2 regions of the Paeniglutamicibacter sp. genome follow, and region 2 is predicted to be linked to the other one. Evidence: riboswitches for the same ligand, from Rfam matches in the RefSeq annotation. Region 2 holds a riboswitch; the other holds the start of a gene.
What was found. A riboswitch is a leader RNA that binds a small molecule or an ion and turns the genes downstream of it on or off. The one in region 2 is predicted to bind guanidine.
Positions count from the first base shown of each region.

Region 1: linked by a shared signal. The riboswitch ahead of ACLQ7E_RS19485 (SMR family transporter) and the one ahead of ACLQ7E_RS09010 (DMT family transporter) in region 2 are both predicted to bind guanidine.

Region 1 covers NZ_JBKKAP010000163.1:11,662-15,059, forward strand. The annotation lists gene ACLQ7E_RS19470 (hypothetical protein) at 1-39, opposite strand, end outside; gene ACLQ7E_RS19475 (class E sortase) at 51-812, opposite strand; gene ACLQ7E_RS19480 (cell division protein CrgA) at 994-1,245, shown strand; gene ACLQ7E_RS19485 (SMR family transporter) at 1,317-1,505, opposite strand; guanidine-III (ykkC-III) riboswitch at 1,578-1,639, opposite strand; gene ACLQ7E_RS19490 (DUF3817 domain-containing protein) at 1,717-2,226, shown strand; gene ACLQ7E_RS19495 (ArgP/LysG family DNA-binding transcriptional regulator) at 2,385-3,293, opposite strand; gene ACLQ7E_RS19500 (LysE/ArgO family amino acid transporter) at 3,366-3,398, shown strand, end outside.
Region 2 covers NZ_JBKKAP010000079.1:38,527-41,924, reverse strand. The annotation lists gene ACLQ7E_RS09020 (glycosyltransferase family 87 protein) at 1-1,008, opposite strand, end outside; gene ACLQ7E_RS09015 (SRPBCC family protein) at 1,084-1,530, opposite strand; gene ACLQ7E_RS09010 (DMT family transporter) at 1,740-2,054, opposite strand; guanidine-III (ykkC-III) riboswitch at 2,066-2,130, opposite strand; gene ACLQ7E_RS09005 (alkaline phosphatase D family protein) at 2,359-3,398, shown strand, end outside.

The sequences.
Region 1 (3,398 bases), on a different contig from region 2:
CAGCGGCCCGGGGATTTTCGAGAAGATCCATGCATACATGTGTGGTGTTCCTAGTTTTCCATCGTCTTGTTCACCAGGTCGGCGATTTCCCGCGGGGGACCTGTGTTGGCCGGACGCCAGGACTCCAGCTCCGCATACGCGATGATGCGCATCCGGGTGGTGAAGGGCGGATGGCAACTGGTCATGGTCAGCATGGAGGCCGTTGGCTCGATGCCCGGCTGGTTCGGCACTGGCAGCAGCACCTCGCTTTGCGAGGGATACACGATCTCGGTGTTGCGCCACTCGTAGGTGTAGAACCCCTTGCGTGTCTGCAGGTAGATCTTGTCCCCGTCCTGGAACTTGTCGATGTTCCAGAACACCTGTCCGTGCGTCTGGCGGTGGGCAGCAACGGCAAAGTTGCCGGGCTCTCCCGGCTCCTGCGTTCCGGGATAGTGTCCGATGCCCACCGAGTTCAGCACATCCATGCCGACGCCGTTGGTCACCGGGTGGGCGAAGTCCTTGCCGAACCGCGGGATGTAGAAGATCCCGAAGGTTTCCCCGTCGGGGATCGCGGTGATTGGGGCGGGGCCGAAATCGCCATCCGCTGCCCCCGTCGCGGTCGATGCGTCCGGTCCCCCAACGTTGAGGTTTTGGACAAATTCGGAGGTCACCTGTGATTGCGTGCGACCGGCATCGATGTTGGTCCACCACAGTTCCCAGCCGACAAAGAGCAGCAGGACGATTCCTAGCGTGATGAGGACTTCACCGATCCCGCCCAAGAGGCGCTGGCCCGGCGTAGCCTTGGCCCGCGTCCGAGATGCGGATCGTGTCATGCGAACTTCCCTCACTGTCACTTGGAGCACCGTGAAACCCTGTGGCGTCCAGTTTGAGCGGATAGTATTGGATGTAAGCGTGATGGCGGGAAGAAGTTCCCATCGACACACACTTACCAGCCTACCGTTCGGACACGTACTCGTTGGATCGTGCCGGCGCCTGAAGACTCAAGGAGCAGCAGTGCCTGAATCCAAGACACGTCGGAAAAACCGCAAGCCACACGATGGCAGCCACGCCCAGACCTACGACAAGGCGCTGCCCAAGTGGTACAAGCCGGTCATGTTTGGCCTGATGATCTTCGGCCTGGTCTGGATCATGGTCTACTACATTTCCCAGACCCTGCTCCCGATCCCGGACATCGGCGGCTGGAACATCGTCATCGGCTTTGGCGTTGCCATGATTGGTTTCTTCATGACCACGGGCTGGCGCTAGCTCACGGCTTTCAGTCCGTCGATGCAGCACACCGGCCCGATCAGCAGCAGGATCTTGATCATGCTGCTGATCTAGCCCCCAAAGGCCATGCCATCGGGCACCGCGATGCCGGCCCCCGATTCCCACCCGACCGCATAGGCGGATCCCGTGGCGATCTCCTTCATGGCCCAGGCCAGTCCTGCCAAGCTGGTGATTGGTCCCGCAGCGAAGGCCACGGTGGGGACGAGCTTGGTGAAACCCTCGGCGGCACCCAGTGCGATGGCCCAGACGGCCGCGAAAAGGCCTGAACGCTAGGTACTATCCACGACAGGTCGCAGGCACCGATTCCTTTCGGTGGCCGCCTTGTCGCTGTCCGGGTACGGCTCCCTCGTCAGGGGGCGCTGGTGCGCTCAAGTAGGCACGGCCCAGCAACGTCCCCGGACCTGCAGACACACCGTTCACATCAACGTCCAGAAAGGCATGCAGACCCCCATGGTTCGCCCCGATCTTGCCGGAGGCTCTTCCTCCGTCGCCACCCAGTCAAAGCTCTCCCCGAAGCGCCTTTACGGCTTCCTGGCAGCTGCCGAAATGGTCACGTGGGCGTTGCTGATCATCGCCATGGCCATCAAGTACGGTGTGGGACCGGAGATCTTCGTCCGCATTTTTGGCATGATCCACGGGGTGGTGTTCATTGCCTACGGCCTGGTGACACTCTTTGTCTGGGCCAATGAGCGTTGGAGCGTTCCCCGCGGGGTGCTGGGCCTGGCCTCTGCAGTCGTTCCCTTCGCCACCCTTCCCTTCGAACGGGCGATGTTGCGTCGCGGGCTGCTCAGTGACACCTGGCGCCTGGCTCCGGGCGGGGAAGCCCCTCGGGGGCTGGTCGAGAAGCTGCAGGCAACGGCGCTGCGCAGCCCCTGGCTGACCGCTGTCGCTGGCCTGGTCCTGGTTGCGGGCATCACCGCTGCGCTCCTGTTCATCGGCCCTCCCGGCGGAGGAAACTAGAACCGCGCTGATTCCCGATCGGCCCCGGGCCTGTCAGATTCCGGCACCGGTCCTTGGAACCGGAAATTTGCCGGGCCTTGGCGCTTGAGGTTCTCCAGCTGCTCACGGCACCCAGGCGAGCCGCAGCTTTCATCTTGGGGCGGCTGCTTGCCGGAACCTCAATGATCCTGGCGCAGCCCGGCGGCCCCGGCCGCATCAAGGACCAGCCCGCGGAGCAGGTCCAATGCCACGGAGGGAACCTTCCAGCGCTGCCAATAAAGGCGGATGTCACTTGTCCACGCATGGTTGATGCACACCAGCGACCCGTGACGCGGAACCTGGATTTCGGGAATCATGCCCCAGCCCAGCGACGCCGCCACGGCCGCCACATAGACCCTCGAATCGGGAACGAAATGCTCCACCGGGGGCTCGGGGGCCCGACCTCCGACTATCTTTCGGCGCAGCGCCCGTTGCAAGCCGTCGGTCCGGTCGAAGCTCACCATGGGCGCGAGCGCGAGCTCCGTCTCCGGGTCGAGGCCCGGGAGCCAGCGATCCATGAAACCGGCACTTGCCATGGCTTGGTAGCGCATGGTTCCCAGATATACCGAGGAACACCCTTGGACGGGAGCGCTCTTCGTCGTCACCGCCCCCATGACCTGGCCCGAACGTAGCAACTCTGTGGAATGGGACTCGTCGTGGCGCAGGATCTCACAGTTCATGACGTCCTGGGCGGCTAGGCCGTCGAGTACCGGGGCGAACCAGCCGGCCAGGGAATCGGCGTTCACGGCAATGCCGAGATCCGTGCGCCGGGATACATGCTCGGTGGAGGCATCCAACCCGAGCGCACGATGGGCCTCCGTGGACAGCATCTGGATCTCCCGAGCCAGACGCAGCAGCACGTCCCCGCTTCCGGTGGTCCGAATCGGGCGAGAACGGATGAACAGCACGCTGCCGGCACGTTTTTCCAGGGCCTTGAGCCGCTGGCTGACAGCGGATGGGGTGATGTTGAGTTGCCGGGCCGCCCGTTCCAGGGTTCCGGCCTCGATCACGGCCTTGAAGGTCTGCAACTGCTCCGCGGGAAAGTCCATAGTTAGAGATCCTAATGGACCATAAGAATCTTTAGCTCGACACGTCTTTGTTGAGTCGCCTAATCTCGGTTGGTGACGAACTTTCCCTTTATATCCGGCCTGGCC
Region 2 (3,398 bases):
GCCCCAGTAGGCGATGGCAGCGCAGCTGGCCACGAAGAGCCCCAGGGCCAGGGCGTTGATGGTGGCGGCATCCAGCGCCTCCATCTTCGGCACGACCGCGGCGGTGACGTTGAAGATGTGCCAGAAGGAGGACAGCCCCGCCCCGCGGTCCTCCGTGAAGGTGAAGAAGTGCTTCCATGCGTCGAAATTCGTCATCGCCAGCGGCAGATTCACCGTTAGCCAGGACAGTGCCGCCCCGGCCAGGGAGACGATGAGCGGCTTGTATCGGCCGCTGCGGATGGCCAGCACGATCACGGCGCCGAAGAAGAGCAACGGGAAGACCTTCATCGCGGTGCCCAGGCCGATGAGCACTCCGGCCAGGAAGATGCTCTGCCGCGACCAGGCGAGCATGGCCAGGGCCAGGAACGCCACGGCCCACATGTCCCAGTTGATCGAGGAGGCCAGGATCATCCCCGGGGCCAGCGCCACCATGGCCGCGTCCCAGGGCCGGCGCCCGGCGGTCCGCGCGGTGGCCACAACCACCACCAGCCACAGGACAGCCACCAGGAAGAAGTTCAGGTCGAAGAATGCAAGTGCCCGGTCGAATTCACCTTTCGGGATCAGCGCCGCGGTCAGCGAGGCAACCACCGACATCAGCACCGGGTACTCGAATTCTGCACCGGAGGCGAAGGGCGCGAACGCGTTCTCGGCGAAGCCGCGGGCATGGAAAAGCGCTGTCCAGTCCGAATAACAGGCCCACGCGTAGGGGTTGGTCCCGCCCCAGCCGTTGAGTCGGCAGGCATTCTTCGCAAGAACCGCCAGCAACGCCCCGATCACCGTGAAGACGACCAGTACGCGCTCGATGGTGAAGAAGCCGGGGGTTATCCGCCCGGGGCTGGTGTGCCTGCCCAGCGGCCCGCCAATGACCTCGGTGAACTTGCGCAAGAAGGCGTCGCTGCGGCTCGGCACGGTGATGCGCATCGGGGCGAGCCGCGGTTTCGACGGGCCCGGGACGGGTGGTTGGCTCATGGCTTTCAGCCTAGTGCCCCACGCCCGGCGGTGCGTGATGCACGCTGCCGCACGGTGTTTTGCCCTCCGTAGGGTCTACTCTGCGCGGTCGGGGAATTGCGCGGCGAGCCGCTCGAGGGTCCGTTCCATGTTCGGCCCGGTGGTCCGGGTGAAGCCCAGGAGCCGAAGCATCCATTTGTGCCGCAACCGGCTGGCATCCCAGGTTTCGCTGACCATTGTCCCGGACCCCTCGGGTTCAAGTTCGTAGCGCCAGCGGTGTCCGCTGAAATGCCTCCACGCAATCGACCGGTCCTGCTCGAATTCGACCACGGTGTTGCTGATGCGGTAGGGCACGCCCAGGCGCATCTGCATGCCAAATTCGCTGCCCAAGGTGAGCCTCTGTGCCTGGCTGCTTGAGGCCCGCACCGTTCCGGAGCCGTCGATGACCGGGTGCATCGCAGGATTCGTCAGCAGCTCGAAGACGTCATGTGGAGCGGCGGCGATGAACCGTCGGCGGGTCTGCAGGTATGCGGAGAGGCTCATCAGCCCATACTATGCATTGCCCGGGCCGCGGCGAAGCGCATCGGTGTCCGGGACAAGGTGCCGGCCAGTCGCACCTTGCGACGTTTGCGGCGCAGCCTGCCGCCCGGAACCCTCACATGCAAGGATCCCCAACCGGTGGTCCGCACGGCAATCCGCAAGCAGGACGCACCCCAACGGCTCAGGGAACCCAAATCCGGGCAGGCGGCCTGTTAGTGAAGGGACTTGAGCCCCACGACGCCGCCGACAATCATGATGAGGAAGAGAACTTTCAGCAGCGAAACGGATTCGCTACCCGTGGCCATCGCATAGATGACAGTTAGGGTCGCACCGATTCCGACCCACACGGCATATGCGGTACCAAGCGGAAGTTCCTTCATCGCGTATGCCAGACCAAGCATGCTGGCAATAAGGCCCACAACAAAAACGATGGACGGCGCCAGACGGCTAAAGCCTTCGGACTTTCCCAGGGCCGTGGCCCAAACGGCCTCGAGAACACCGGAAACAATAAGAACGAGCCAGGACATGGCAGTCTCCTCAAGGGCCGTCTTGTCGCACACCGGGTACGGCACCCATCGTCCGGATCCCCTGTATAGGGTCTTCTCCAAGATCGCACACCCCCTGCCCGATGGCAACTTCACCGATCAGGCCTTTGATGCCCCGGCAGCGCACTCGAATCGGGCGTTTTGACCGCACTTCGGAACTGAGGCAGTACCCCAGTCGATCGAGTGCCGGAAAACGGGCCGGATCCGACTTCCACCGGAAACCGGTCTATGCCGAAAGATTCCGGTGTGCCATTCTTGATTGATCGGCACCACCAGGGGAGATCCGATGAGCACTGGAACCACACCCGCCGGCTCCGGTCCGGAAACCGCCCAGGGCCTGCTGCTCGGGCCGATGCTCCGCCATGTGGACGACACCTCCGCCAGCATCTGGGTCGAAACGGCAACGGCCTGCACCGTCGAGGTCCGTTCCGGCCCGGACGCCTGGCGGGCCGCGACATTTGCCGCCCACGGCCACCACTACGCCCTGGTCGAGGTGTCGGGATTGACGGCCGGAAGCGTTCGTCCCTACGCCGTGTACCTGGACGGGGTTCCCGCCTGGCCGCTCGAGGACGGCTTCCCTGACTCGATGATCGCCACCCTCGACCCCTCCAGGAAACCACGGTTGGCCTTCGGGTCCTGCCGCACGAGTGTTCCGCACGACGAATCCGGCAACCGCACGCACGGGGTCGACGCGATGCGCGCCTATGCCCTGTCCATGGCCGCCCCCGGGCACGGTTCCTGGCCCGATTTGGTGCTTTTCCTCGGCGACCAGGTTTACGCCGACTCCACCAGCTCGGAAATGCAGGCGTTCATCCGCAAGCGCCGTAACATCAAGGAAGAACCCGGGGCCGAGCTGAAGGACTACGAGGAATACGCCCACCTGTATCGGTTGGCCTGGTCGGACCCTGCCAACCGCTGGCTTCTCTCAACCCTGTCCAGCGCCATGATCTTCGACGACCACGACATCCGTGACGACTGGAACTCCTCCATAAGCTGGAAACGTGACATGCAGAAGACCAACTGGTGGCACGAACGCATTGTTTCCGGTCTCGGTTCCTACTGGATCTATCAGCATCTTGGCAACCTCGCGCCCAAGGAACGGGCGGCGGATCCGTTGTGGCGGCGCATCCTGGCCCACGAAGGTCCCGGCGAGCTGGATCTGACCGCGGACCTGGACGAGTTCGCCGGGCGCGTCGATGCCGCACCGGAAAGCTACAGGTGGAGCTACTGCCGCGACTGGGATGCGGTGCGCCTGATCGTGGTGGACTCCCGGGCCGCCCGCAAGCTCGAACCCGGGCAGCGAGCCCTGCTCGACCCGGCGGAACT